3 regions of the Brevibacillus sp. NPDC058079 genome follow, and region 2 is predicted to be linked to each of the others. Evidence: riboswitches for the same ligand, from Rfam matches in the RefSeq annotation. Region 2 holds a riboswitch; each other region holds the start of a gene.
What was found. Region 2 has a riboswitch for cobalamin ahead of ACFVS2_RS09255 (helical backbone metal receptor). Riboswitches for the same ligand answer to the same signal wherever they lie in the genome.
Positions count from the first base shown of each region.

Region 1 (4,188 bases), on a different contig from region 2:
TTCAGTCATCATCAGGAAAGCTATATACATGAGAAAGTCCAACAAGCTGTTATCGAAGCAAAAAAGCTTGGCTTACAGGTTAGATTCACGATTGAAGACGCTTCACGGACAGAGTGGGAAAGGATATCCAGCTTAGGTCATGTTGCTTTACAGGCAGGCGCAGATCGCATTAGTTTGGCAGATACTGTCGGGATATGGGAGCCTGATACATGCAAAAAAATCGTAACTCGTGCCATTGAGGAATTTGGATGCGAGATTGAAGTGCATCTGCATAATGATTTCGGTCTTGCTCAAGCGAATGCGCTGGCGGCTATTGATGCAGGCGCCTCTGTCATTGATACAACAATTTTAGGAATCGGTGAAAGAGCTGGCATTACTGACTTGATCCAGCTTACTGTCGCGTTGCAAAAGCTGCGAAATGATCATCGTTATTCTTTGGATAGAATTCCCGAGCTTGTACAAGCGATACGTCTGACGACAGGGTATAGACCGGACGAACTGCGCCCTATCACTGGGCAAAATGCCTTTACGCATACATCGGCTTACCATGTCCAAGCCGTAAAGAGAAATTCCAAAGCGTATGAGCCATTTCCTCCCGAAACGATTGGAAGAATACGGCTTCTCGAAGAAAAGCGTCCTCCACTAGGAAGCCCAAAGCTGCCTGTTTCCTTACAGGTAGGAAAGCCGTTTCCCAAAGGTGCTTCAGAGCTACAGTATCATCGTGACGGTCCAGGGATACGCTGGGTTATGATGGATTCGCGTGTTGATGAGCGAGCCTCATTCTATGTGATCCAAAGGATCTTTAGATTATGCGATTTGTCCGGTGTTTCTGAAAAACATGTAGACAGACATGCGCATCATTGTGACAGTGCCTTCCTCTTTTGGGGAGATGCACCTGATGGCACTAGTCTGGTGTGTCATGTTCAACTGGGTGAAGAAGAGAAGACTGTTGAGAGTCCAGCAGCTATTTTTATCCCAGCAGGCGTCGAGCATTCCTATCACTATGTGTCAGGGCGCGGAACTTATACAAATATTGTATTGTCGCCTGAATACAACAAAAGCCTTTTGGTTTCAGCAGCATCTTCTGAAATACCAGTGACCTAAGAGCTACAGGAATTTGTTGAGTTTGAAGAGTGGGCGGCCATCTGGGCATGAGTACGGTATCGACCGGGCTCATGCCTTTTTCGGCTGAATACTTGAGTATTTGTGGTTACATCGACAAAACCCCGCCATAGATCGGCTCCTGCTGCGTTTTTTGTCCCCAGGTGCGCGTCCCATACTCGAAATGCCACCATTCTTTCGGATAGTTGACGAATCCGACAGTCGTCATCAAATGATACAGCAGTCGGCGATTGTCTCGAATCTCGATGTCCTTTTGTGTAGGATGTACGAGTTCTTCATAATGGCGAGTTGCAGCCCTTACACTGAAATTATCGAAGGCTGTCCCCATCTCCAGCCAGCCATCAGGTCCTGCGATAGTCAGATCGACTGCGCCACCGGATAGGTGAGGGGACGGCTTGGAGAGGTCTGTTGTTGGATAAGCGACGAATTTGCTCAATTCATCGGTGAGCGCGGGTCCTTCCTGCCAGCCTTGTGAAAGCAAGGCTTCACGGAAACGTTCATACAAGGATGCCTGTACCTCGAACGAGCGCCAGCCGTCCAACACGACGAGCTTGTAGCCAATAGGCAGTTGCGCGGCTGCCATGGCGAGCTTGCGTGCTGCCCCTTCTCGCAAAAAGGCTTCTGGCTGTGTTCCGGCATAGCCCTCGTGGTAGTAGGCTGGATAGACTGTGATTTGTTCACAGAGGGAAGAGAGGGGGATCATCGGTTCGTCGCATTCCTTGATCGGCAGTGGGCTGGGCAAGACCATGTCTGGTATTTTTGGAATCGGAGGAAATAGCATGACTGCACACCACTTTCGATTGTTTGCCAATAGGGTAACGAAAATTTTCAGGTAAGTAAATGGTGATTATCTTAAATTTTCTGCCAATAGACACCTGCGAGGAATCGGCAGCTTTTGCTTGAATCCTCGGTAGCTTTTGCTATTATTAAAGCAAGTGCTTGTCAACGAAACGAATGACATTTACATATGGAAGAGAAACAGGTCCTTGTTTTTGCGAAACCGATTCGCAGGAGCAAGGTTAAAAGGGAAGTTTGGTGAAAAGCCAACGCGGTCCCGCCACTGTAAGAGAGTAGCTGTTCTTCAAGGCACCATGCCATCCACTGCCCATCCGGGAGCGGGAAGGAGAAGAAGAGCGATGATCCTCGAGCCAGGAGACCTGCCTGTTTTTATGTTTACACTGATTTCCTTCGGGTCAAAGGAAGAGGTGAGGATTGTTGCTTTCGGCTATCCGCGCTTTGTTTTTCCTTACGTACTGGGGAAACAGAGCGCTTTTTTTGTTGGCTTCGGAAAGTATTTGGAGGAAACAACGGAGTAAAATACATCACTTTTTGAGGTGGTTACGATGGAGAAAAACGATAAGAAGCGGGGCTTGACCCTCGTTTACACGGGAGACGGCAAAGGAAAAACGACGGCAGCAGTCGGATTGGCTGTGCGGGCGACAGGGCGCGGAAAAAAGGTGCTGATGGTTCAATTCATCAAGTCGCCGGAGCGTACATACGGAGAAAAGATTATTTTCGATAAATTGGGCATAGAAATTGTGCAAATGGGTGTTGGCTTCACATGGACGAAGACACCGGAGGAGCATCGTCAGGCTTTGAAAGAAGCTTGGGCGTTTGCGAGCGAAAAGCTCTCTTCCGGAGCGTACGATGTCGTCATTCTGGATGAGCTGAATAATGCATTGGCGATTGACCGCTTCCCGATTGACGATGTGTTGCCATTGTCCGATGTCTTGGAAGCGATTCAAAACAGGCCAAGTCATATCCACCTCGTGATTACGGGACGGGCAGCAAAGCAGGAGATTTTGGACATCGCAGATTTGGTGACAGAGATGAAGCCAATCAAGCATTACTACGATGAAGGGATTCCAGCTGTGCTGGGGGTAGAGTTTTGACAAGCGCAGGTGTAATAGAAACATACGGTCATGGTGGAGACTTGCTGACCGCAGCGCAGCGCTTTGGTCGAGAGCCAGGGCAGTTTCTGGATTACAGTGCCAATATTAATCCGCTGGGGATGCCAGCAAGCGTTCGTGAGATGCTGCTGGCTTCGCTAGCTGCTGTAGCGCATTACCCAGACCCTGGACATCGTGTGTTTCGTCATGCATTGGCAAAACGGCTGCAAGTGCCGGAAGAATGGTTGCTGCCTGCCAATGGTGCAGCGGAGGCAATGGCATTGGCCATCCTCGGCCTTTCGCCGCAAACGGTTGGTGTAGTGTATCCTTGCTTTTCGGAATACGCGCAACTTTCCGAGCAGTATGGTGCTCGCGTCATTGGCTGTTTCGGGAAGGAAGCGAACGGGTACAAGCCCGATCCTGAAGAGCTGCACACTCTTTTTACGCAGTCTGATCTCGTATTTGTCGGGTCGCCAAACAATCCAACCGGAATCCTGTATCAACCGGATGAGCTGCGCCAAATGGCGGAATGGACGAAAGAGACCAATACGTGGCTCATCGTGGATGAGGCTTTTCTCGATTTTGTGGAGGAAGAGCGGCAGTATACATTGGCGACGCAGCTGGAGCGCTTTACCCGTGTGATTTTGATGCGTTCGATGACGAAAATGTACGCGATCCCGGGATTGCGCCTGGGTTATGCGATTGCGCATCCAGATGTCATTGCGAAGATGCGCCAGAAGCAAGTGAGCTGGAGCGTGAATGCACTAGCCCTTTTAGCTGGAGAACTGTGCTTGCAGGAGCAGGCATACGAGAAACAGACGCGCAGGCTCATAAAAGCAGAACGTGCGTATTTGACTGATTGTATCCGTAGTGAGTTGGGCTGGCAGGTATGGCCTGGGGAGGCAAACTTTTTGTTGCTGCGATCGCCAGAAGGATTGCCAGCTGAACAATTGCAGGCACGGCTCGGCAAAAAAGGCGTTCTGATCCGCAACTGTGCGATGTATCCCGGTTTGACGGCACATGATGTGAGAATCGCAGTGCGTGGACGAGAGGAAAATGAACGACTTCTGGCAGCGCTTCGCGAGGTCCATGCGGAAGGAAGTGAACAGCGATGAGCTTGGTGCTGGTAACAGGCGGTGTCCGTTCAGGAAAAAGCCGCTACGCGGAAGAGCTTGCG
Region 1 is NZ_JBHVSO010000008.1:179,219-183,406, reverse strand. Features, by position in the region: gene ACFVS2_RS23080 (LeuA family protein) at 1-1,104, shown strand, start outside; gene ACFVS2_RS23075 (M15 family metallopeptidase) at 1,211-1,903, opposite strand; cobalamin riboswitch at 2,086-2,301, shown strand; gene ACFVS2_RS23070 (hypothetical protein) at 2,259-2,438, shown strand; gene cobO (cob(I)yrinic acid a,c-diamide adenosyltransferase) at 2,466-3,014, shown strand; gene cobD (threonine-phosphate decarboxylase CobD) at 3,011-4,126, shown strand; gene cobU (bifunctional adenosylcobinamide kinase/adenosylcobinamide-phosphate guanylyltransferase) at 4,123-4,188, shown strand, end outside.
Region 1: linked by a shared signal. The riboswitch ahead of cobO (cob(I)yrinic acid a,c-diamide adenosyltransferase) and the one ahead of ACFVS2_RS09255 (helical backbone metal receptor) in region 2 are both predicted to bind cobalamin.

Region 2 (4,188 bases):
CGCACGATGTCCATGAGTTGAATCTGGTACCCGATATCGAGGTAAGTCGTGGGTTCATCGAGCAACAGCACCTGAGGTCTTTGGATCAATGCCTTCCCCAAAGCTACGCGCTGCTTTTCCCCACCACTCAACTGATCCAGTGTGCGCTCTTCCAAATGGTCAAGACCGAGCATCTGTACGACTTCATCAATGAGCAATGCGACATCCTGCTTCTCTTCCCCCAGCCAATTTTGGTAAGGAAAGCGCCCCATCTCCAACACCTCTCGGACACGAAAGCCGACTGGCGGCAGGCCCTCTTGCTCCAAAACAGCCAGTATTTTGGCAAGCTCTTTGCGTGGATAGGAATGAAGCTTTTTCTCTTGAATTAAAATGTCTCCTGCATCTGCCTTGATGACACCTGAAATCATTTTCAGCAAAGTGGATTTACCGCTTCCATTCGGTCCGATGATGCCAAAAAATTCTCCCTTGTCCACGCAAAAATCGATGCCGTGCAAAACAGGCGTATCCTGATACGATTTTTGCAAGTTGCGCACATTGATCATTGCTAACGTTACCTCTTCCTAAAGCGTTTATTTTGCTTCAATAAATAGGCGAAAAACGGTGCTCCCAGAAATGCTGTCACGACACCGAGCGGGATTTCCGTTGGACTCAGCAGCATTCTAGCAAGAGTGTCGGCCCACAGAACATAAATACCCCCGCAGATCGCAGCCATCGGAAGTAAAATACGATGGTCAGGACCAACCAGCAATCGGACGAGATGCGGTACCACCAGGCCAACGAACCCGATAATTCCCGCGATAGAAACCGCCGCTGCAGTTAGGAGAGTCGAGACGACTAGAACCACCAGCTTCGTTCGATCCACATGAACGCCGAGATGCGCAGCCTGTCGCTCCCCTAACGCAAATAGGTTCAAGGAACGCGCATATCTCACAAGTACCATTCCACCTATGACCAAGTATGGAATCAAGACGTACGTAAAGGCCCAGCCCCGAAATGATAGGCTTCCCATAAGCCAGAACACGATCTCATTCACGGTCTGGTCAGATAGCGACACCATAAAGGAAACGAGCGAGCCAAGAAAAGCCTGCACCACGACACCAGACAAAATCAGGGTCTCCGTTTGCAGCTTTCCTTGCGTATTCGCAAGTCCGAGTACGATCCATAGACTGAGGAGTCCTGTAAGAAAAGCGACGACAGGCGTGCTCCATGCACCCAAAAAAGTAATTTGCAAGCCAAAAAGGATCAAGAATGCTGCTCCGACAGCAGAACCCGATGCCACGCCCATCGTAAACGGATCGGCGAGCGGATTGCGCAAAACTCCCTGAAAGCCAGCTCCCGCAAGTGACAAGCAGGCTCCAATTAAGACAGCCAATACAACGCGTGGAAAACGAACCTTCATGACAATTTGCTCAGATGACTCCGGCCACGTTGCGGTGATCCACTCAGACAAGCCCGGGATTTGATGGAGCAGGATGAACCATACTTGCGAAATAGGGAGGTGTGCCGCCCCCATCGAGATGCTGATGACTATTGATGCCAGAAGGACGAGACAGCTGACTCCTCCCCATATGAACAATCGTTTCTTCATTTTATTTCACCAAGTCAGGGTAAATCGCCTTGGCTACTTCGATCAAGCCTTGTGTAATACGCGGACCAGGACGGGACAAAATATTTTGGTCCATGCCAAAGATTTGTTTTTCACGGATCGCCTTCATTTTATCCCAGCCATTGCGATTCGCGATCATATCCTCCAGCTTGACGCCAGTCTTTTCATCGGTAATTCCGCTCGCATACAAAATGACGTCTGGGTCGTTTTGTAAAATCTTTTCTTCACTGATCGGATTCCATCCTTCGGTGTCGGAGGCAATGTTTGTCGCCCCAGCCAGCGTGATGAGTTCGTCCATGAATTCGCCTTTTCCGACTGTCCAGCCTGGAGAAAATTCTAGGTATACCTTTTTCTTCTCTTCTGGTTTTACATTTTTCACTGCTTCTTGAACGTAGGCGATGTCTTTCTTCATTTGCGCAACGACTTTTTCAGCCTGTTCTTGTGTATTTGTGATAACGCCCATCGCCAAAACATTGTTTAGGATGTCGTCCATCTTTGTCGGATGGGTAATATAGACTGGCATTCCGAGAGATTTGAGCTTGTCAGCCACTGGCTTTTCCATCGAAATCCCACCAACGACCATATCCGGTGTTTGAGCGAGAATGGCTTCTTCATTTGGTTTGACGACTCCGCCAATTTTCGGCTTTGCCTTCGCCGCATCTGGATAATCATCATAGTCAGAGACAGCTACGATCCGATCTTCCAAGCCTAATGCGAACAAAATCTCTGTCTCGGCAGGTGATGTTGAGACGATTCGCTCAGGAGCTTTTGCAAAGGTTACTTCTTTTCCTGTCGCATCCGTGACTATCAATGGATACGTTGTTTGTTTTGCAGGCTGCTCGGCCGCATTCTCTTGCGGTGCTGTCTGCGGTGCACTTGTTTGTCCACCTGGTGCTGGCTGGCTGTTATCGTTACCCGCACAACCCGCGAGGCTCGCCGCAACTAGTAGTGGGATCATGAATCGCAATGAACGTTTCATATGTAGAACTTCCTTTCTGCATGTCTAATTGACTGTACCTTCCAATAAAAAAATCGACCCTTGCTTCCATTCGGAAATCACAGGGTCGGCACCTCAGGGCAAACAGACAGGATGGTCTGCTTCCTGAAATAGGCCGATCCTTTCCGCGAAGGCAACAGGCACTAAAACAAACAGGCAGGTCTCCTGGCTTACGGCTGAGGAACGAGCCGATTTACAGTGGCGGGACCGCGTCGGATTTTCACCGACTTCCCTTTTCACCCGATCTTTTTGTTAAAAAGACGAGGCACCTATTTGTTGTTACGTTTGAAATTGTCACAGTCCATGACTCATCCTACATCATAGCATTCCTTGGATGAAAAAAGAATGACAAACACATAAGCCAATACTTTCTTGCCTCCTAAAAATGAAAAACGCCTGAACAAAAAGTTCAGGCAAATGTAAAGCTTTTTGGAGGCTATTACCCTCGTTTGTGCAAATAATCGAGAATGCCCATGGAGCATACTTGTAAATCGAGCTTGAGTACCTCGAAAACTTCGTGGTCACCACTGATTCCTTGTGACTGTAGAGAATCCGAGACTCGTCCCAATAACTTACGAGACAACTCGTCATAGGTTTGTCCAGCAGCAAGCGTTGATTCTCCTTCCGCCACAAACACGGGGAGCCACTGACGTATTTGGCGGTACACGTCGTCAACCTGCTCTGACATCCCAAAATGACCAAAGTAAATTCTACTTAGCTTATGCGCTTCAAAACGGCTTAGAGACGCTAACATGGCATCCGGGTCAAACTGATTCGGCGAAGTAGATGGCAGCACGAGGTGTATGCCATCCTTTTTAAGCTGTGGATAGAGTACACCTGCCGTATCACCTGTGAACATGCCGCGGCTTACTGGATCGTAGATGCTGAAGTGATGATTGGCGTGACCTGGGGAATCCAGAAACTCCAATACGCAATTCTCCCCGATCTTTAGTGTATCTCCGTCCCCGCGAATCAAAATCCGCTCCTCGAGAACTGCCTCAATCGGATCAAACAATCGATCAAAATCATCATGATACACCGCTCTCGCCCCTGCGATCAGTCGGCTCGGATCAACGAGATGACGTGCACCTTTCGGGTGGACGACAACCTTTGCGTTCGGACAATCCTTCAGAAACAGTCCTACTCCTCCTGCATGATCCAAGTGAATATGCGTCACAATGATGTATTTTACTTGTTCCGGCGTATAACCGAGCTTGGCGAGACCGGCCTTGATGTATCGGACGGAGGGGCTTGGCCCTGTTTCGACCAATGTGAGCTCCTCTTCCGCGATCACATATGTCCCCGTACGTTCCGCCCAGCCCATATCGAAACCGTCTATTAAATGGATGCGTTCCCCTAAGTAAATTGGCGGTGATGATTGCATGTAAATGCTCCTCCTTTTCAAAAGTCATTTTGTTGCGAGAATATTTACACTTTATCACCTATTTTGGACGCACTGGAAAAAACAACACAAATTCTTCATATTTTTATCGTAATATGAGGGTAGCAAAAACAATTTCATTACCTGGAGGGGTGCAAAATGGGTCAGCTTTTTTCTGAGTTACGACCTGAGCATGAGAAGTTT
Region 2 is NZ_JBHVSO010000002.1:527,038-531,225, forward strand. Features, by position in the region: gene ACFVS2_RS09245 (ABC transporter ATP-binding protein) at 1-542, opposite strand, end outside; gene ACFVS2_RS09250 (FecCD family ABC transporter permease) at 551-1,588, opposite strand; gene ACFVS2_RS09255 (helical backbone metal receptor) at 1,590-2,585, opposite strand; cobalamin riboswitch at 2,742-2,891, opposite strand; gene ACFVS2_RS09260 (MBL fold metallo-hydrolase) at 3,043-3,987, opposite strand; gene ACFVS2_RS09265 (pyridoxamine 5'-phosphate oxidase family protein) at 4,144-4,188, shown strand, end outside.

Region 3 (4,188 bases), on a different contig from region 2:
CTTTTCCCCTGTCAACAAGTTCTCCGCTTCCACTCTCACAAATACTTCCATCGATGTCTTATGAGTCCAGGTGACATAAGCCTCCAGGTTGATCGCTTCTCCAGTCTTGATTGGCGCGAGAAAATCAAAGGAATCGCTGGACGCAGTGACAACAGGTTTACGGCAATGGCGCATGGCTGCGATGCAGGCGATCTTGTCTACATATGCCATGACTTTCCCACCGAAAATGGTATGGTGGTGATTCGTATCCGGTGGAAAGACAAGATCAGTCAAAAAGGTTCTCGATTGTTGGATCGGTCGTGCTTCTGTTATCATTTGTGGTGTGACTCCTCTCATCGTGTGCACCTTCCCTACTGGGCTGTCAAACGACTCCGAATCGCCTTCGTTGCCGCAACCATGTTTCGTAATGACTGAACGGTTTCTTCTCTCCCTCTTGTCTTCAGCCCGCAATCCGGGTTAATCCAAAATTGATCTGGTGGAAGTACTTGTACACCTCGTGCTACCATATCTTCCATTTCTGAGACAGCTGGAATTCGGGGACTATGGATATCGTATACGCCGAGCCCGATACCTTTGTCATACGTACCTGTTTCGAATACAGACACGAGCTCTCCATGGCTGCGTGAAGTTTCAATCGAAATCACATCGGCATCGAGTTCGCTGATGACATCCATGAAATCTTGGAATTCGCAATAGCACATATGTGTATGAATCTGTGTGCTCGGCGCAACGGTAGAGGTCGCTAGACGAAACGCTCTGACAGCCCATTCGAGATAAGCTCCCTGCTCTTCGTTTTTGAGCGGCAATCCTTCGCGCAGCGCTGGTTCATCGACTTGAATCATGAGAATTCCCGCTTCTTCCAAGGCTTCTACTTCTTTTCGCAATGCCAACGCGATTTGCTCGCACACTTCTTGTCTGGAGACATCGACTCGAGCAAACGACCAATTCAGAATGGTTGCTGGGCCAGTTAACATGCCCTTCATTGGTTTGGCGGTCAATGATTTTGCATACACACTTTCTTTGACCGTCATCGGTGCTACAAACTCCACATCTCCGTAAATAATAGGTGGCTTGACGCAGCGCGAGCCATATGACTGAACCCAGCCGTTTTTCGTGAACAAAAAGCCATCGAGCTTTTCGCCAAAATACTCAACCATATCGGTTCGTTCGAACTCACCATGGACGAGGACATCTAGACCGAGCTCTTCTTGTATCTCAATCCATTCCTTGATTTGCGCCTGAATGAAAGCATCGTATTGTTCCACTGTCCAATTCCCTTTTTTAAACTGTTGTCGGGCTTGGCGAACCTCCGCCGTCTGCGGGAAGCTTCCGATTGTAGTAGTTGGCAACAGTGGCAACTTCCACGTATTTTGTTGAATCTCTCGACGTTCGAGATAAGGAACACTTCTTTCAAGTTTTGCTGCAGCTATTTGACGTAAAGCATTCTGCACTCCTCGACGATTCCTCGCTGGAGATAATGCCAGCTTCAGCAAGTCCGCTTCATTTTGGGCGATCTCTTTCGAAATGACATACTTACCATATCGGAATCCTTGGACTAAGAGCTGTACTTCCCCCAGTTTTTCGTCGGCAAACGCCAATGCAGGCATGACTTCCTCTGGCAAGTCGCTCTCTGCTTCAACCGTTACAGGTACATGCAACAAACTACTGGACGGCTGCAGCCACAGCTTTTCGAGTGGTACGATCTCGGAAATTTCTTTGATCAGCTCCCACTTCTCCTCAATGGACGCACGCCATATGTTTCGACCGTCGATGATTCCCGCTCCGAGAATCTTGTCTGCTGGAAACCCGTGTTTTTTCAGATTGGTCAGATTGCGCTTCGCTCCGTGTACAAAATCAAGACCAATTCCTTTTACTGGTAAGGAAATCAGCTCCTCGTACCAATCCACCGCTTCAAAATAGGTTTGCAGCATGCACTGTAGATGTGGTAGTGCTTGACCGATTTGCGCATAGATACGTTTGATGATGGCGCGATCAAGCTCCGATACATCCAGTGCAAATGCAGGCTCATCGATTTGCACCCATTCCACGCCGTGCAGATCCAACTCGCGGAGAACGTCTATGTAAAGCGGAACGAGTTGATCCACGACGATCTCAAATTCGTTTTTCTCATATCCTTTGGACAATTTGACAAACGTATACGGGCCTACAATGACAGGCTTTCCGATGATGCCAAACTTTTCCTTGGCCTCCAAATATGCTTGGAGAGGCTTATTCTCGGTTATGGCTGGTTGTCGTTCACCGAACTCCGGGACGATATAATGGTAGTTCGTGTTAAACCATTTCGTCATTTCGCTGGCGACAGCTTCCTTCGAACCGCGAGCCATGGCGAAGTATGTGGCTAAAGAAACCGGGCCTCCCTTGTATTCATAACGCTTGGGGACCATTCCAAACATCACAGCCATATCCAGCATGTGATCGTAGTACGTAAAGTCACCCACAGGGATCAGCTCGACCCCTTTTTCCTGCTGACGCAACAGGTTTTGGTGACGGATTTGCTCCATTTGCTGTACCAGGCTTTTCTCATCGATAGTGCCTGCCCAAAATGCTTCCAATGCCTTTTTCCACTCCCGGTTCTTCCCGATCCGTGGATATCCCAAATTGCTGCTTTTCATGAGCTTCCTCTCCATTCTTTATTCGATCTTGACTTGAATCCGCCCAATAAAAAAGGCATCTCCAACGATCAAAAAGAACGTTAGAAATGCCAAATAAGCACTGAGATCACAGCATCCTAACACCTCCCTATCTCCCGTAGGTTAAGCAGTGTCGTCGAAACAGGCAGGTCTCCTGACTTTGGGATCATCATCTGCACATGCCTTCCCAATCCGTTTGGATCAGTGGCTGATAAATGTGCCGACTCCCCTCATACAGTGGCGGGACCGTGTCGGATTCTAACCGACTTCCCTTTTCATCCTTGGTCGATCTTGATAACCAAAGAACCTGTTCCCACTCTTATGAAGTTATCGTGGTTCTGTGAAGTGCCCCAGTAAACTAGCAGGGCAGCATACTGTTCATACAGTAACACAGAATCCATTTTTTGTCATACTAAAATTTAAAATCATCATCGGTCAACGGCTCTACGTTTAGCGTGCGGACATAACCATTTCCTTTTTTCGAGAAGAAGTCATGCTGCTTCGTCTGCGTTCGAATACCGTTCAGTACGATCGGGTTCACTTCTTCCTCCGGGAATAGCGGATCCAGCCCCAGATTCATCAAAGCCTTGTTCGCATTATAGCGCACGTACACATGAACATCTTCAGCCAATCCGATTTCCGTATACAACGAAGTCGTATAGGCCTCTTCATTTTCTTGCAGCTCGTGCAAAAGGGCATACAGTTCCTCTTTTGCTGCGGCCTGCTCGACCACACTCAGACCTTGATAGACTTCTTGCGCGAGAACGCCGACATAGAGTCCGTGGATGCTCTCGTCGCGAACAATCAGATCGATAATTTCCCCGCTGCTTGTCATCTTGCCTTGCCCCGCCAAATAGAGCGGATAGAAGAAGCCGCTATAAAACAGATAGCTTTCCAGGAAGACGGACGCTACCATCGCCATGTATAAGTCTTTCGGTTTCTCAATTTCTTGATAGCGTTTCGAGATGAGGGCCGCTTTCTTTTGCAGATGTGGATTGTTTTCTACCCACGAAAAAATACCGTCAATCTCTTCTATCGATGCCAGCGTTGTAAAAATACTGCTGTACGATTTGGCATGGATTTGCTCCATCATGCCCATGAAGGCGAGAACCGCTTTTCTTTGTAGTCCATCGACATGCTCCATGATCTTCGGCATCCCTACTCCACCCTGAACCGTATCTAGCAAGGTGAGACCGCCCAATACTTTTTTATATGTGTCGCGTTCAGTCGCACTGAGCTCCATCCAGGACATCTTGTCATCTGACAGCGGAATCTCATCATCCGTCCAGAACTGCATGATGTTTTGATTCCAAAACGTCATTGTAAAATCGTCGTCCGGCCTGTTCCAATTGACTGCTTTCATATGGCGTTCCTCTTCTCTATTTGCTTGATGCTTTTCCATTTATAAATCGAGTTCACTAAATAGCGCAGCTAATGCACTCTTCTACAGTCAAATGCTTCGTACGGGTATAGTAGAGTGACTTCAGACCTTTTTTCGCTGCGTAAATGTAATAGCGAGCCAGTTCTCTGGTTGAAA
Region 3 is NZ_JBHVSO010000001.1:1,191,161-1,195,348, forward strand. Features, by position in the region: gene ACFVS2_RS05405 (acyl-CoA thioesterase) at 1-315, opposite strand, end outside; gene metE (5-methyltetrahydropteroyltriglutamate--homocysteine S-methyltransferase) at 351-2,633, opposite strand; cobalamin riboswitch at 2,779-2,977, opposite strand; gene nrdF (class 1b ribonucleoside-diphosphate reductase subunit beta) at 3,064-4,014, opposite strand; gene nrdE (class 1b ribonucleoside-diphosphate reductase subunit alpha) at 4,070-4,188, opposite strand, start outside.
Region 3: linked by a shared signal. The riboswitch ahead of metE (5-methyltetrahydropteroyltriglutamate--homocysteine S-methyltransferase) and the one ahead of ACFVS2_RS09255 (helical backbone metal receptor) in region 2 are both predicted to bind cobalamin.